Regions from separate parts of the Halovibrio sp. HP20-59 genome, predicted to be linked through region 3. Evidence: predicted binding sites of a transcription regulator. Region 3 holds the regulator's gene; each other region holds the start of a gene.
The links. Region 3 encodes sigma-54, which starts transcription at its own class of promoters, with help from an activator protein. Its sites were predicted from a motif close to TGGCACNNNNNTTGCTNT; they were not measured.
Positions count from the first base shown of each region.

Region 1: a site for sigma-54 is predicted at 1,809-1,826, ahead of RZA33_RS04295 (NCS1 family nucleobase:cation symporter-1). Genes of this name have one in related genera too.
Region 2: a site for sigma-54 is predicted at 2,225-2,242, ahead of glnL (nitrogen regulation protein NR(II)). Genes of this name have one in related genera too.
Region 4: a site for sigma-54 is predicted at 1,795-1,812, ahead of amt (ammonium transporter). Genes of this name have one in related genera too.

Region 1 is NZ_JAWJUW020000003.1:23,871-28,083, forward strand. It holds gene RZA33_RS04290 (LysR family transcriptional regulator) at 1-153, shown strand, start outside; gene RZA33_RS04295 (NCS1 family nucleobase:cation symporter-1) at 190-1,707, opposite strand; gene RZA33_RS04300 (nitrilase-related carbon-nitrogen hydrolase) at 2,282-3,148, shown strand; gene hydA (dihydropyrimidinase) at 3,180-4,213, shown strand, end outside.
Region 2 is NZ_JAWJUW020000014.1:18,434-22,646, reverse strand. It holds gene ntrC (nitrogen regulation protein NR(I)) at 1-1,102, opposite strand, end outside; gene glnL (nitrogen regulation protein NR(II)) at 1,095-2,156, opposite strand; gene RZA33_RS14785 (DUF4124 domain-containing protein) at 2,393-2,899, opposite strand; gene glnA (glutamate--ammonia ligase) at 2,983-4,213, opposite strand, start outside.
Region 3 is NZ_JAWJUW020000005.1:118,040-122,252, reverse strand. It holds gene lptC (LPS export ABC transporter periplasmic protein LptC) at 1-386, shown strand, start outside; gene lptA (lipopolysaccharide transport periplasmic protein LptA) at 398-916, shown strand; gene lptB (LPS export ABC transporter ATP-binding protein) at 961-1,686, shown strand; gene RZA33_RS07745 (RNA polymerase factor sigma-54) at 1,831-3,252, shown strand; gene hpf (ribosome hibernation-promoting factor, HPF/YfiA family) at 3,350-3,658, shown strand; gene RZA33_RS07735 (PTS sugar transporter subunit IIA) at 3,663-4,133, shown strand.
Region 4 is NZ_JAWJUW020000002.1:204,164-208,376, reverse strand. It holds gene RZA33_RS03165 (putative motility protein) at 36-245, opposite strand; gene RZA33_RS03160 (FAD-dependent oxidoreductase) at 376-1,617, opposite strand; gene amt (ammonium transporter) at 1,939-4,213, shown strand, end outside.

The sequences.
Region 1 (4,213 bases), on a different contig from region 3:
GTCGCCGCGCAATGGGTCGCGGCGGGCAAGATGCGAGCGCTGCATGTTGCCACGCAGCACTACCGCATTCCGTTTGTACTCATTACCCGCCATGACCGTCGCCCTAATCGGGTAGTCGATGCGTTTTTAAGCTTTGTTAAAAGCGCTGATTGAGTAAATCAGCGCCGCTTGAGCCCGCCCTCGCCTACCCTAAGGCTGTTCTGCCACCTCACTGGCCATAATGGGCGCAGGCCCTACCTGTGGCGATGTCGCCAACAACAGGCTTGCCACATAGTAAACAATGGCCCCCAACGCTGAACCAGTGAACCAGCCGTAGTCGTAGAACCAGTTCATGGTGCCGGTTAACAGCGAAATCAGAGTGAGCGCCACGGGTACGCTAAAGGCGATGAAACCGGCAATATTCACGGCGGGATAAGCATGGTTATCCATGTACAGGCTGGGCACATCCAGACGCTGCTTTTTAATCAGAAAGTAATCGACCGCCATAATGCCTGCGATCGGGCCCAGCAGGCTTGAATAGCCCAACAGCCAGTTGGAGTACATCTGCTCAAGGGAAACCCCTGGCGGAATAATCCCCGCTTTTTGCAGCAGATCGTAGCTCATCAGCAACACGCCCACTGCGCCCGTTAAAAGAACGCCTCGGGTCTGATTAATCAACTTAGGCGCAATGTTCTGGAAGTCGTTGGTTGGTGAAACAATGTTTGCCGCCGTATTAGTCGACAAGGTGGCGATAATAATTAATAGCATCGCCAGTACCACCCAAAACGGGCTATCGATCATACCAATCAGATTGACCGGATCAGCAATCGTTTGCCCTACCAGCGACTCAGAGGCAGCGGTTAACACCACGCCGAGGGCCGCAAAGAAGAACATCGTTAGCGGCAGCCCAAGCACCTGGCCAACAATTTGGTCCTTCTGGCTTTTGGCAAAGCGGCTGAAGTCGGGAATATTCAGCGATAGGGTGGCCCAAAAACCCACCATGGCGGTTAAGCCTGCGAAAAAGTAGCCATACACCGAAGCGCCTTCCGGGCGCGATGGCGGCTGTGCCAATAGTTCGGTCATCGACATATGCGGCCATGCCCACACCATCAAACCAACGCCGACGGCTAACAGCAGCGGTGCTGCCAAGGTTTCCAGCCACTTGATTGATTCGGCGCCACGAATCACCACGTAAAGGTTCATCGCGCCGAATACAAAAAAGCCGATAACTTCGCCAACGCCCCCCAGGGCCGCCCAGGCGGGAATCAACTCGGAAAGCAGCAGGTGAATGGCCAGCCCACCGAACATGGTTTGAATGCCAAACCAGCCACAGCCAACCAACGCGCGCACCAGACAGGGCACGTTGGAACCTAAAATGCCGAAGGACGAGCGCAACACCACTGGAAAGGGGATACCAAATTTAGTACCCGGAAAGGCGTTGAGAGTGAGCGGGATCAGCACGATCACGTTGGCTAAAAGAATAGCAAACAGCGCTTCCCCCACGCTCAACCCAAAGTAGGCGGTCAGCACCCCACCCAGGGTATAAGTGGGTACGCAAATTGACATGCCTACCCATAACGCCGCGATGTTCCATTTACTCCAGGTACGCTCGCTGGCCTGAGTAGGTGCAATATCCTGGTTAAAGCGCGCACTATTGCGAACATCGTCGCCTTTATCGAGCTCTATTAACCCACCTCGGTTCACCATTTGAGAAGTTGTTTCGGTCATTTTGTCTCTCCTCCGCATTGCGTTTTCCCCCACGGTCTAGGGAGTGCTTAAATCAAATCGCTTAGAAATCATGGCTGTTAGCAACCATCGCTTTTAGAAGCCAAGCAATAAGCATGCCTAACCCTAAAAGCACACCGATTAACTCATTGATTAAAAAGCTGCCTTCCTCGACAACAATATTATTATTAGCCTGCATTCTTTAAATTGACTTAACCCAAACCCGAATCAATTGAATAAAGCTAGACCAGAAAAAATATTTGCACCAATTTAAAACAACATTCATCCAAAAATAAGCATTAAAAAATTAACAAACTATTGATTTTAAATATTTAATTAGAATATCCAAAACAGTGCACTAACTCACCAAAACAGTGAATAAAAATTAAATCACGAATAAAAGCAAACAAACTCAAAGAGTTAAAGTCAATCGTAAAAACCCCTTCTTAAAACTTGCTAAAACCACCCACCCAGCGATACTTTTGGTAAAAGCTGTCTCTTTTGTCAGCTTTATAAAATTCATACGTCACGCTTTACAAAAATGCATATACACCAATGACCATAGGGAGGGACTTTCATGCAGAAAATGAAAATCGGCCTGATTCAAATGGGGCTAAAAACCAGCACCGACCTGGAACCAGCGGCGATCCGAGATACCATGAACGAAGCCCATCTGCCGATGATTCAGCAAGCGGCTGACCAGGGCGTACAGGTACTCTGTTTTCAGGAAGTGTTTAACCAGCCTTACTTTTGCCCAAGCCAGGACGGCAAATGGTACGCCGCCGCCGAGCGGGTGCCGGAAGGCCCTACCTGCCAGATGATGCAAAAACTCGCCGCCGAGCACCGCATGGTCATTATCGTCCCCGTGTATGAGGAGACCGAAACCGGCGTTTACTACAACACCGCGGCCGTGTTCGACGCCGACGGCAGCTACCTGGGCAAGTACCACAAAACCCATATTCCGCAGGTAGCCGGGTTCTGGGAAAAATTCTTCTTCAAGCCGGGTAAATCCAACTGGCCGGTGTTCGACACCGCCTACGGCAAGATCGGCGTGTATATCTGCTATGACCGTCACTTCCCCGAAGGCTGGCGGGCACTCGCGCTCAACGGGGCCGAGGTGATCTTCAATCCCTCTGCCACCGTCGCCGGGCTTTCCCAGTACCTGTGGGAGCTTGAGCAACCCGCCTCCGCGGCCGCCAACGGCTGCTTTATCGCCGCCATCAACCGGGTCGGCACCGAAGCGCCCTGGAATATCGGCGACTTTTACGGCTCCAGCTACATCGTCAACCCGCGCGGCAAGATCGAAGCCCAGGCCAGCGAAACCGACGACGAGCTGCTGGTTCACGAGATCGATTTGGACATGGTGCGCGAGGTGCGCAACAACTGGCAGTTCTTCCGCGACCGCCGCCCGGAGACCTATACCCGCCTGACCGAAGGCGAATGATCTTGCTGGTTAAAAATAACAGGAGCGAACCATGAGCGTATTGATCAAGGGCGGCACCGTCGTCACCCACGCCGACACCTACCGCGCCGATGTGCTGTGTGTGGACGGTAAAATTCAAGCGATTGGCACCGACCTAGAGGCCCCGGATGGGTGCGAAATTGTCGATGCCAGCGACCAGCTGGTAATGCCCGGCGGCATTGACCCGCATACCCACATGCAGCTGCCTTTCATGGGCACTGTGGCCAGCGAAGATTTCTACACCGGCACCGCCGCGGCCCTGGCGGGCGGCACCACCTCAATCATCGACTTCGTGATCCCCCAGCCAGGCCAGTCGCTATTGGAAGCCTTCGAGACCTGGCAGGGCTGGGCGGAAAAAGCCGCCACCGACTTTGCCTTCCACGTCGCGATCACCTGGTGGGACGATAGCGTGCGGGAAGAAATGGGCACCCTGGTACACGAACACGGCGTAAATAGCTTCAAGCATTTCATGGCCTACAAGGGTGCGATCATGGCCACCGACGATATTCTGGTGGAAAGCTTCTCGCGCTGCCTGGAGCTGGGGGCGATTCCCACGGTTCACGCTGAAAACGGCGAGCTGGTCTATCACATGCAGCAGAAGCTGCTCGCCCAGGGCCTCACCGGGCCGGAAGCCCACCCGCTTTCGCGTCCGCCCCAGGTGGAAGGCGAAGCCGCCAGCCGGGCGATCCGCATTGCCAGCACGCTGGGCGCGCCAATCTATCTGGTTCACGTATCGACCAAGGACGCGGTGGATGAGATCGCCTACGCCCGCCAGCAGGGTCATCCGGTTTACGGCGAATGCCTGGCCGGTCACCTGCTGATCGACGACAGCGTCTACCAGGATACCGACTGGGGGCGTGCCGCCGCCCACGTGATGAGCCCGCCCTTCCGGCCCAAAGGCCACCAGGAAGCGCTCTGGCACGGCCTTCAGTCCGGCAACCTCCAGACCACCGCCACCGACCACTGCTGTTTCTGTGCCGATCAGAAAGCCGCGGGCAAGGACGACTTTACCAAGATTCCCAACGGCACCGCCGGGGTCGAGGATCG
Region 2 (4,213 bases), on a different contig from region 3:
TATTCTCTAACTGGCGCACGTTACCCGGCCACGGTAGGCGGGTTAGGTGGGCTTCCGCGTCGCTGGTGAGTACTTTGATATCGGTAGACAGCTCTTTCGCTGCCTCGGCTAAAAAGTGCCGGGTCAACCGTGGGATATCTTCGCGCCGTTCGGCCAACTTCGGCAGATGAATGCGGATAACATTTAAACGATGGAACAAATCTTCCCTAAAACGCCCGTCTTCAACCAACTCTTCTAAATTTTGGTGGGTGGCGGCAATAATACGCACGTCCACTTTTATCGGCATATGACCGCCCACCCGGTAGAATTCACCGTCGGCCAATACACGCAACAAGCGTGTTTGCGTTTCAGACGGCATATCGCCTATTTCATCTAAAAACAGCGTACCGCCGTTGGCTTGCTCAAAACGCCCTTGGCGCTGCTGAGAGGCGCCGGTAAAGGCCCCCTTCTCATGGCCAAACAGCTCCGATTCGATCAAATCGCGGGGAATCGCCGCCATGTTTAAGGCGATAAACGGCTTCCCTTCCCGTGGGCTGTGCTGGTGAAGCGCCAAGGCAACGCGCTCTTTACCGGTTCCCGATTCACCGTTGATCAACACTGTGATATGCGAATGGGAGAGACGGCCAATCGCGCGAAACACCTCCTGCATCGCTGGCGCTTCGCCGATAATTTCCGCGTTTAACCCTTCCGGCACGGTTACCGGGCGCTGGCGTTCGCGGGCATGCGCCACGGCGCGGCGCACCAGTGCCAAGGCTTCGTCAACGTCAAACGGTTTGGGCAGGTACTCAAACGCGCCGCCCTGATAAGAGGCCACCGCGCTGTCCAGATCTGAGTGCGCAGTCATCACAATGACCGGCAGATCAGGGTGCGCTTCGCGCAAGCGGGCCATTAAATCCAAACCGTCGATACCGGGCATACGGATGTCGGTGACCAACACGTCTGGGGGGCTTTCCAGCAAGCGCTCAAGCGCCGTATCGGCACGCTCAATACATTCCACGTCTAGGTCGGGCTGTGCTAGCGCGCGCTCTAGCACCCAGCGGATAGCCCGATCATCATCGACAATGACCACCCGCGCAACATCATTACGTGCAGCCTCAGTCATGACGCTTCTCCGGTGAAAGTAATATCATGGGAATCAATAAACGAAATTCGGTATGTCCAGGACGTGATTCGCATTCGATCAATCCTTGATGTTGTTGCAAAATCGACTGGGCAATAGAGAGCCCCAGGCCGCTGCCTTCAGAGCGCCCCGACACCATGGGGTAAAACAGCGTTTCCTGAAGCGTATCGGGAACGCCAGGGCCATTATCGATGACGGCGACTTCGCTAACTAAGCGGTGGCGCTCGGCGCCCAGGGTAAACTGGCGACGGGAGCGGGTGCGCAATATCAGGGTCGGCTCCGGCGTTTGCGCATCGTTCATCGCCTGCACAGCGTTGCGCGCCACATTGAGCACCGCCTGAATCATTTGCGACTCATCACCGGAAAGGTCGGGCAGGCTAGGGTCATAATCGCGGCTAATCAACACGCTGGGATGCTCGGCTATCAGCAACGCTCTCACCCGCTCAAGCACTTTGTGAATATTCAGCGGTTCGTGCTTGACGATGTAATTGGGGCCCAGCATGGAATCGACCAGGTCGCGCAATCGATCCACCTCTTCGACGATGATATAGGTGTATTCGCGCAACGCCGGATCGTCTAAATCCCGTTCCAACAGCTGCGCGGCGCCACGAATACCACCGAGCGGGTTTTTCACTTCATGCGCAAGGCCGCGGGCCAGTACCTTGATGGTCTCTTGACGAGTGGTCAGCGCCTCTTCGCGGGAAATTTGCATTAACCGATCGCGGGGCTCTACTTCCAAGAGCAGCTCGTCGTCTGATAACGGCGTTACCGTGTAGTCAACGGTAAGTGGTTCACTATTAATTAGCGGCGTAATCCGCGCTTCCCGCTGGGTGTAAGGGTGAAACGCATCGCGCGCTTTCGCCAACACCTCATCAATACTGTCGTCACCGAGCAGCGTATCTAAGCTAATGCCCTTCACACGGCTGAGGCTGACCGCCAATAACGCTTCGGCCGCTGGGTTCATCCAACGCACGCGTAGCTTACCGTCGAGCAGCAATACAGCCGTCGTAAGATGTTCAAGTAAGCGCTGATGCATGGTGGTGTCCTGATAAATCGCGTCTTCCATCGCCGTTACAGACCTACAAGTGGATGATCAATGCGGAAGCTGCAAGAAGCGCGCCAATTAGCCATTAGCGGTGATTTGCACGGCTTACGCGCATAACCATCGCGCAAGCTGATCCTTTTTAGGGCGCTAACGGAAACGAACCGACCGATTAATGCACTATTTTAGTGCATTGAGTTTTTTGAGAAACCGCTTTAAGGCGTCCCTTTTTAAGGGACTATAACCATCACTGGCGCGGAGCGGTGTTGCAGCCGTTGACTGCTATCCAATAACTCAGCTTGAAGCTCGTGACGGCCCGCCGCCAGCCCCGTTAGCCAGAACACATCGCTGTGCAACGCTGACTGGCTAACGTTACCATTCACCAACAGCCGCACCTGGTGGTCCTCGCGCAGCGGTGGGGCAATCGCGATTTCCACTGACGTCATTGCCTTATCCAAACGTGCGCCTTGCTGGGGCAAGGCAATTGAAAAGTGGTCGTAGGGCATAAAAGGCTGCCCCGGTTTGCCACGCGGGCGCACATCGGCTGTTGTGGTCCTTAGTGCAAGCGGCAAGCCCGGCAATGGGGCTAACTCTAGCGCCTCTCCCCCTTGGCCTGGCTTATCGGTAAAAGTGACGTTGCCATGCTCATCGATGACGCGGTAAACCGTTTGCCCAAACGTCGCCTCGCTGATGCCCAATAGGCTAACCACGAAACCGAACGCGGCCACCCTGGTCATTATTTTGTTAACCATACCGCCCCTGATAATAAAAAACCCCGCCGGAGCGGGGTTTGAGCACTATTCGTTATCAATAGCGCTGATTAGCAGCTGTAGTACATATCAAACTCAATCGGGTGAGTCGTCATGCGGATACGCTCAACGTCTTCCATTTTGAGTTCGATGTAAGCGTCGATCATTTCGTCGGTAAACACGCCACCTTCGGTCAAGAACGTACGGTCAGCGTCGAGGGCTTCCAGCGCTTGGTCCAGGCTGTGCGCCACGGTCGGCACCAACTTACCTTCTTCCGGCGGTAGGTCGTAAAGGTTTTTATCCATCGCATCGCCAGGATGGATCTTGTTTTTGATGCCGTCGATACCGGCCATCAACATGGCGGAGAATGCCAAGTACGGGTTGGCGGTCGGATCGGGGAAACGCGCCTCGACACGCTTACCTTTCGGGCTTGCGGTGTAAGGGATACGGATAGAAGCGGAGCGGTTACGCGCGCTGTAAGCCAGCATAACCGGCGCTTCAAAACCTGGCACCAAGCGCTTGTACGAGTTAGTAGAAGCGTTGGTAAAGGCGTTCAACGCACGAGCGTGCTTGATGATGCCGCCAATGTAATAAAGCGCCATTTCAGACAGGCCAGCGTACTCGTCACCGGCGAACTGGTTGTTGCCATCTTTCCAGAACGACTGGTGAACGTGCATGCCCGAACCGTTATCGCCAACCAGCGGCTTCGGCATGAAGGTCGCGGTTTTGCCGTAGGCGTGAGCCACGTTATGGATCACGTACTTCATTTCCTGCACTTCGTCAGCTTTCTTCACCAGCGTATTAAATTTAACGCCGATTTCGTTCTGACCCGCGTTGGAAACCTCGTGGTGGTGAACTTCCACGGTCTGACCAATCGCTTCCAAGGTGTTACACATAGCGCCACGGATGTCGTGGAAGCTATCCACCGGGGGAACCGGGAAGTAGCCGCCTTTGACACGCGGGCGGTGGCCCAGGTTGCCGCCTTCAACTTGACTGTCGCTAGCCCAAGCGCCTTCGTCAGAGGTGATTTTGTACATGGAGCCCTGAATGTCAGACTTCCAATGCACTTCGTCAAAGATAAAGAACTCTGGCTCAGGGCCGAAGAAAGCTGTGTCGCCTAGACCGGTTGACTGCAGGTAAGCCTCTGCACGCTTAGCAATGGAACGCGGGTCCCGATCGTAGCCCTGCATGGTGGCCGGCTCGATAATGTCGCAGCGCAGCACCAAGGTCGCGTCTTCGGTGAAGGGGTCGAGGTAGGCTGAGCCATCCTCAGGACGCAGAATCATGTCGGATTCGTTAATG
Region 3 (4,213 bases):
TCATGCAGTCGCTAAAAACGCCGCGCCTGATTCATACCCCGCAACTCAGCGAAACCTGGGCTGAAGAGCCCAGAGCGGTATTGTTCGACAGCGACAGCCGCCAATGGCTGGCCAACGCCGATGAAGGAACGCTCAACACCGCGACTCAGGTGCTTGTTTTAACGGGCTCAGCACGGCTTATCGCCCCGAACGAAGGCTGGCAACTGGATACGCAAGAATTGCACTATGATGGGCTACAGCGGCATGCCTGGAGCCAAACACCGGTAATGCTGCAGCAACCTCCCCAGCAAATGACTGCGTCACGTATGGATGTGTGGCTTGACGATAGCCAGGTGCGGCTCACTGACAATGTCCGCGGCATCCATCCCCCGGCCACGCAACGCTAATAGGAACCGCCATGAAAGCGCTTATTTTCAACGCCCTCGTCTACACTGCTCTTTTTGCGTTTACGGCACCGCTAACCGCGGCAGCCCAAACCAATTCTTCCCCGCAACAAGCACCTGTGGAAGTTGAAGCCGACCGCTTAGATCTTGATCAGCGTGCCGGCACCGCCGTCTACACCGGGAATGTGGAAGTGCGCCAGGGCGAAATGCGGCTGCGCGGCGAGCGGGTCGAAATCCAACGCAATGACGCGGGCGAACTCTCGACAGCAACCGCCACCGGTGAACGTGCCTACTTACGCCATCAAGCGCAAGACCAGGACGGCCCTACCGAAGGCTGGGCACGACGGATTATTTATCACGTCGCCGAGCGCCGGGTAGAGCTGATTGATCAAGCCGAACTGATCCAAAGGCAAGACACGTTTAAAGGAGGACGGCTCGAATACTTTATTGACCGTGAAGTGATTCAAGCCCGCTCAAACGTTGAAGGCAGCGAGCCCCAGCGCATTCGCATGACCCTCCAGCCGGAAGAATAGGGAGTCAACTTGTGGCAACTGCTGAAACAACTGAAACTGCGCCGATCAAAACCCTCTATGCTCACCACCTGGCCAAAAGCTACAAGCGCCGCCGGGTGGTAAAAGATATTAACCTGGAAATTGCCCAAGGCAGCATTGTCGGCTTACTCGGCCCCAACGGTGCAGGGAAAACCACCTCGTTCTATATGATTGTCGGGCTAGTAAAAGCCGATGCAGGCAAGGTAGGGATTGACGCGACGGATCTAACCCACGCCCCGATGCACAGGCGCGCAGCGGCCGGGATTGGCTATCTACCTCAAGAGGCGTCTATTTTCCGTAAATTGTCGGTTGCTGACAATATTATGGCGATTCTCGAAACCCGCAAAGCCCTTAGCCGCAGCGACCGCGAACAGCGCTTGGAGGCGCTGCTTGAAGACTTCCACATCAGCCATATTCGTGACAACCTCGGCATGAGCCTTTCCGGCGGCGAGCGCAGGCGGGTCGAAATTGCCCGCTCGCTTGCCACTGAGCCTGCCTTCATCTTGCTCGACGAACCCTTTGCCGGCGTTGACCCCATTTCGGTGGGCGAAATTAAAACCATCATTCGCGCCCTTAAGCAACGCCATATCGGCGTGCTGATTACCGATCACAATGTGCGCGAAACCCTGGATATTTGCGACATCGCCTATATTGTCGGTGATGGTCAAATCATTGCCAGCGGGCCACCGGCGTCGATCCTCAACAACCAAAAAGTAAGAGATGTTTATTTAGGCGCCGACTTCCGCCTATAAGCTCACGCTTATCCTTATGCGCATTTTTTCTTCCTGTAAATAGCGCTCTGCAACAACTTTACGACCAATGGCATGCTTATTGCACTTGCACCTGCAAGCCACTCGCACTAGGGTAAACCTTTCCGATTAGCGAGTGGTTCTCAGATGGTCATGAAAGCTTCTCTACAACTGCGTATTGGCACACAGCTGACCATGACACCTCAGTTGCAGCAGGCAATCGCTCTGTTGCAGCTATCGACGCTGGATTTGCGTCAAGAAATCCAGCAGGCCCTAGATGCCAACCCGATGCTGGAGCAAGAGGACGAATTCAGCGAAGAAGAGGCTGCCAGCGAGCCTAAAGAGGAAGAGTGGTCAGACACTATTCCCACTGAGCTATCCGTCGATAGCGATTGGTCAGATACTTATCAAGACCTAGGCAATACGGGTAGCAGTGGCAGCAGTGAAGGTCCCGATTTTGAGCGCCAGGCCGCTGGGCAAAGCCTGCACGGTCACCTTTTATGGCAGCTGGCCATGACCGATTTCAGCGACCGTGAGCAGCTCGTTGCCGAAAGCCTCATCGACGCGCTAGACGCCAACGGCTATTTAACCCAGCCCATTAACGATATTCGTGAAGGACTCCGCGCTCAAGGGGTGGAGGGACTTAGCCAGCGCGAAGTCGAAACCATCCTGCTCAAACTACAGCAGTTCGAGCCCACCGGCATTTTTGCCCGGGACCTGCGCGAATGTTTAATGCTGCAACTCGCCGCCCTTCCCGATAACACCCCGCTGCTGGTGCCCGCACGCCGACTCGTACGCCAATTTCTTGAGGCGCTAGGCAAGGATGACATGCGCTTGCTAAAACGGCGGCTGGGACTCGACGACGTACAGCTAAACGAAGTTATCCAATTGATTCGCGGCCTTGATCCACGCCCTGGCAGTGCCTATGGCGACACCGATGATAGCTATGTAACCCCCGACCTTGTAGTACGCCACGACCACGAGGGCTGGCATTTAGAACTTAACCCTGAAGCCCTGCCGCGGCTGCGCATTCAGCCTGACTACGCCAGCTTGATAAAGCGGGCGGATAAAAGCCAGGATAATCAGTTTCTCAAAGAGCACTTGCAGGAAGCGCGCTGGTTAATTAAAAGCCTCTCTAGCCGCAACGACACCCTGCTGCGCGTCGGTCGAGAAATCGTCACCCGCCAAATTGGCTTCTTGGAGCGCGGCGAAGAAGCCATGAAGCCGCTGATATTGGCCGATATTGCCGAGGCCGTGGAGATGCACGAATCGACTATTTCGCGGGTAACGACACAAAAATATATCCATACCCCCCGGGGCGTGTTCGAGCTCAAATACTTTTTTTCAAGCCAAGTGAGCGGCCAAGACGGCGACAGCCACTCCAGCACGGCCATTCGTGCGCGGCTCAAGAAACTGATTCATGAAGAATCACCCGGCAAACCGCTTTCCGACAGCCGTTTAGTGACGCTATTAGGCGAAGGGGGGATTCAGGTAGCGCGTCGTACCGTGGCCAAATATCGCGAAGCCATGGGCATTCCCTCATCCAGCGAGCGGCGTCGCTTGCGCTAGGCCCTGCCACCGTTTCAGGAAACTCTCGACAAGGGGCTTTGCAACATGGCAAAAAGGGTTACAATCGAAGAACAGTCCGATAGAAAGGAGTACGTCAATGCAAGTCAATATCACTGGTCATCACGTAGAACTGACTGACGCCTTGCGTGACTATGTTAACGAAAAGCTAGAACGTGTAGAGCGCCATTACGACAATATAACCACGGTGCAAGTCACCCTATCAGTTGAGAAAGAGCGCCAGCAGGCCGCGTGTACGCTGCACGCCGCAGGTGCTGATTTACACGCGGAGGCCCTAGACAGTGATATGTACGCCGCTATCGACGCCCTGGCGGACAAAATAGACCGTCAACTCGTCAAACATAAGGAAAAAGCACAAGCGCGCGCCCAAGGCGCGGGTGTGCGTTAAATCAATGACGCTGGAAACCATACTCCCCCCGGAACGGGTGCTATTTGACGTTCCCGGAGGCAGCAAAAAAAGGGTGCTGGAGTTTTACAGCACCTTTATTGCCCAAAATATTCCCAGTCTAGACAGCCAAGAAGTGTTTAGCCGATTAATCGGCCGTGAGCGTCTGGGCAGTACCGGCATCGGTAACGGTGTGGCTATTCCCCACGCGCGTAGCCCCCATTGCACTGCTCCGATCGCTGGGTTTTTAAAACTCTCAGAAGCGGTTGATTTTGACGCCATCGACGGCGACCCGGTTGACTTGGTATTTGTTCTACTGGTGCCGGAAGAAGCCGATGACACCCACCTCTCCCTGCTAGGCCAGGTAGCCACCATCATGAATGATGGTGGTACGCGCCAGCAGTTGCGCAAAGCAGGCAGTCAGCGTGAGTTACTCGAACTTATCACCGCCAAAATTCGCGAGCTCTCCACCCCCTAACGGGGTGTGAGTTACTGTTACTGAAGGTGCCGATCATACGGCGATTGTTTATTCACTCACCCCTACCAATGAATGCAGCT
Region 4 (4,213 bases), on a different contig from region 3:
CGAGGTTAATTCTCACATGCTTAAACTTTCAAAGGTTAAGCGAAGGTATTGATTTGAGTACCCACACTGCCTTCTTTAGCTAAATCAGGCTGTGCGCCGGAGTCTGCAGACGCCATGACTTCGGTGACTTGCTCAGATTGCGTTTCCAAGGCGTCTTTAAACACCTGCATTTGCGCCTGTTCGGCGGTTTGCGCCTGGTTCATGTAAAGCGATGCGCTCACTGCACTGCTAATGCCTACATCCATATTTCCACCTCATGGTGTGCAAGTTTAGTAATAAGTTAGCAAAGCAATAAGCCACGTGCAAAGAAAAGGCGCTATTACTGATGCCAACGTCTAGTACTATCGGCTTAACCCGTCCGATCATTAATAGCGATTAGAACCGGTCAGCGCGAAACGGCACCATATCAATAGCAGTCGGCTGTCCTTCCATCATATCCGCCAACAGTTGCCCTGTCGCAGGCCCTAGGGTGAACCCCTGATGGCCATGCCCAAAGGCCAGCCATAAGCCAGGATGGCGCGGCGCTGGCCCTATCACCGGCTTCATGTCAGGCAGGCAGGGTCTCGCACCCTTCCAGGGGGCTTCATCACGACGCTCGCCTAAAGGAAACACACTGCGCGCGACTTTCTCTGCCGCGGCTAGCTGATGCACGTCGGCCGGGGCATCCAGGCGATCTAGTTCGGCCCCGGTGGTTAAACGAACGCCCGCATTCATAGGCGCCAGCAAATAGCCCACTTCAGCGTCCATGATCCAGAAATTTAGCTTGGCCGGCGCTTTAGGCGCGTAGTGCATGTGGTAGCCACGTTTTACAAAGGTAGGAAAGTGATAGCCCAGCTCTTTTAACCAGCTTCCCGCCCAGGGCCCTAGCGCCACGACGACGTCATCTACTTCTAACGCTTCAGCAGCGGCATTGACCTGCCAACGGTCACCCATTTGCTGAACCGACTGGATATCCGATTGCAAAATACGCCCGCCATCATTGCTAAACGCTTGGGCATAGGCCGCGACCAACCCGCCTGGATCAGCAACCGTCCAGGGGTCAAGCCAATGAATCGCGCCGATAATGCTATCGCTGAGCGCGGGCTCCTTTTCCTCCAAGGCGGCACGGTCCAGCTGTTGAAACTGCACGCCATAAAGATGCCGCGCCTCTTCAGCCTCGGTTAGCCGCGCGGCCAACTTTTCCGGGGTGCGGTAAAGCTCAAGCCACCCCTGCCGACGAACCAAGTGGCCTGCCCCAGCGGCCTCAATCATGGGTTCATGTGTTTTGAGTGATAGCTGAATCAGCGAGGCGTATTCCGGCACGATTTTCTGGTAGGCCTTAGGCGCGGAGTTCATCCAATAACGTAACAGTGGAGAAGCAGCCTTCAGCATGCCTCCCGTCCGGTAGCGAATGTCCACTCGGCGATTGGGCAAGACACTTAACAGCGTTTTGACATCGCGGGGGAAAGGGTAAGGCTTGACGGCCTCACGCTGAATAATCCCCGCGTTACCGAACGAGGTTTCGCGACCCGGCTGAAGGCGATCCACCAGGGTAACGTCGTGCCCACGCTGGCGCAGATGCCAGGCGATACTGACACCCACCATGCCCGCTCCCAGAACGACTATTTGACGCGCCATTTTGATGCACCCCTCTTTTCGTATGTAAAACGCTTACTGGCAGCAAACTAATAACATTAACTAATTGAAAAATATCACCAATAAAGCCGCTTATATAGAGTAGAAAACACTCTTTTTAAATTAAAAATCAGTCATTAATGTCGCTGAAATACTAAAAAGGGGTGACAACACTGCAGTCGGCATAACAATTGCTTAGTTTTCATTAGGGAACATTAGCAATGTGCTATTTATGCATAGCGCTTGGTAGAACATTAGTCACCTTACCGCTCATTTAGCACCATAAAGAAGCATTTAATGCACCAAAACCGCTAAGGAAACCCCATGCAGGCCACGCAAGTTTTGGATAATTCATTGCTCGACACGCTGTGGGTGTTATGGGCAGCCGCGCTGGTATTCATTATGCAGGCAGGTTTTCTCTGCCTGGAGGCGGGTACAACGCGTACCAAAAACGCCATCAATGTCGCTATGAAAAACGTAGCGGACTTTGCTATCGCCGTCAGTATTTTTTGGCTAGTCGGTTTTGGCATCATGTTTGGCGACTCCCACCTCGGCTTCATCGGCACAACGCTATTTGGTTGGCAGTTAGAAGCTTCCAGTAGCTGGGTAATCACCCTGTTTATTTTCCAAGCAATGTTCTGTGCCACCGCCGCTACCATTGTGTCGGGGGCGGTAGCAGAGCGCATGCCCTTTTTAGCCTATACCTGGACGGCCCTCTGGATAGCCTTGCTGATCTATCCAGTATTTGGCCATTGGGCATGGGGCGGGCTTTTGGATGGCACGCAAGGCTGGCTAGGGGCGCTTGGGTTTGTCGACTTTGCGGGCTCGACGGTGGTGCATAGCGTGGGCGGTTGGGTCGCCCTGGCCGCCGTACTCTGTATTGGACCACGTAGCGGGCGCTTCATCCATGGCAAGCCGCCCACTGCCTTCCCCTCAGGCAACCTCCCCCTGGCCATGCTTGGCGCGCTGTTTATGATTCTGGGCTGGTTTGGCTTTAATGGCGGCAGCACTCTGGCCGTGACCACGCAAATACCCAGCATAATTGCTAATACGGTGATGGGCGCCGTCGGCGGGATTCTTTCGGGAATGCTAATGGGGCTGCGTACGCGGCGCTACGCAGACGTAATGTATGCGATTAATGGCGCCATCGCGGGCTTGGTCGCCGTCACCGCCGGCGCTCATGTCATCTCCTTATCGGCAGCGTTTGGATTGGGTGCGGTTAGCGGCGTACTGATGGTGCTAACCAGCGAATGGCTGCTAAGTAAGCATATTGATGATGCGGTCAGTGCCATACCCTCGCACCTCGTCGCTGGCGTATGGGGCACGCTAGCACTGCCCTGGGTGGCCGACCTGACACTATTGGATAGCGGCTTGTCTCGGTCCGCTCAGTTTGGTATTCAGCTGATCGGCGTTGTGGTGTGCGGTGTCTGGAGCTTTGGCAGCGCCTGGCTGCTATTTCGCATCACTCGGCGCTTCCTGCCTATACGCGTCTCACCTGAGGCAGAAAAGATGGGGCTCAACTTAGCCGAACACGGCGCTAACAATGAGCTAAACGAGCTGCTTGAACATATGCGCCAACATGAACAACAGGGCGATATGCGCCAGCGAATCGAGGCTGACCCGTTTACCGAAGTGGGCGAAATAGCAGCGAGCTATAACCGCGTAACCGAAGCCCTTGAACGTGCCGTTGGACACACCCGTGTGATGTTACGCAACCTCCGCGATGGCGTGATTACCTGGCAGGCAGACGGTACCTTAACGAGTCTTAACCCCGGTGCGGAGCAGCTATTCGAAGTGGACGCCGCTCAGCTTATCGGTCAACCCATATCGCGGCTGCTGCCCAATCATCATCTCACTCCTGGTGCGCGTCACGAGATTAAACGACGCAGCGCTGACCAAGGCGTGCGCTACCTGGAAGTACAGGTCAGCGAGGGGGCCAGTGGGTCCGTTTCTGAGTGTTCGGGCATGGTGCGAGATATTACCGAACGCAAACAGCTGCAGGAACAATTGAACCGTGAGCGTGACCTTGCCAGAACGACGCTTGCCTCTATCGGCGATGGTGTGATTACCTGCGATGCGAGTGGCAACGTGACCTTTATTAACAGCGAAGCACAGCGCTTAACGGGCTGGACACTTAAAGAAGCGGTCGACAAACCGATCCATCGGGTTTATCGGTTGATTGACGAGTTCAGCAGCGAACCGCTAAGCAACCCTGCCCGGCAAGTGCTCACCCAGCTGACACCAGTGCACTCCACCGAACACTGTCTACTGGTCAAGCGCGATCACTCGCACACCCCCATCCAGCATAGCGCCTCACCGATACGCTCACGCGCCGGCATCACCCTGGGAGCAGTGGTAGTCTTTCAAGATATCAGCCTTACCCGCCACCTTGCCGAACAGCTGAGTTATCAGGTCAGCCACGACAACCTTACTGACCTGCTCAACCGACGCGCCTTCGAATCCGCGCTCAGTGCGCTACTCAGTCGAGACGATGGCCACCACGTGCTGTGCTATCTGGATCTTGATCAGTTCAAAATCGTCAATGATACCTGCGGCCATCTCGCGGGAGATGAGCTGCTACGACAATTAGCTTTAAAAT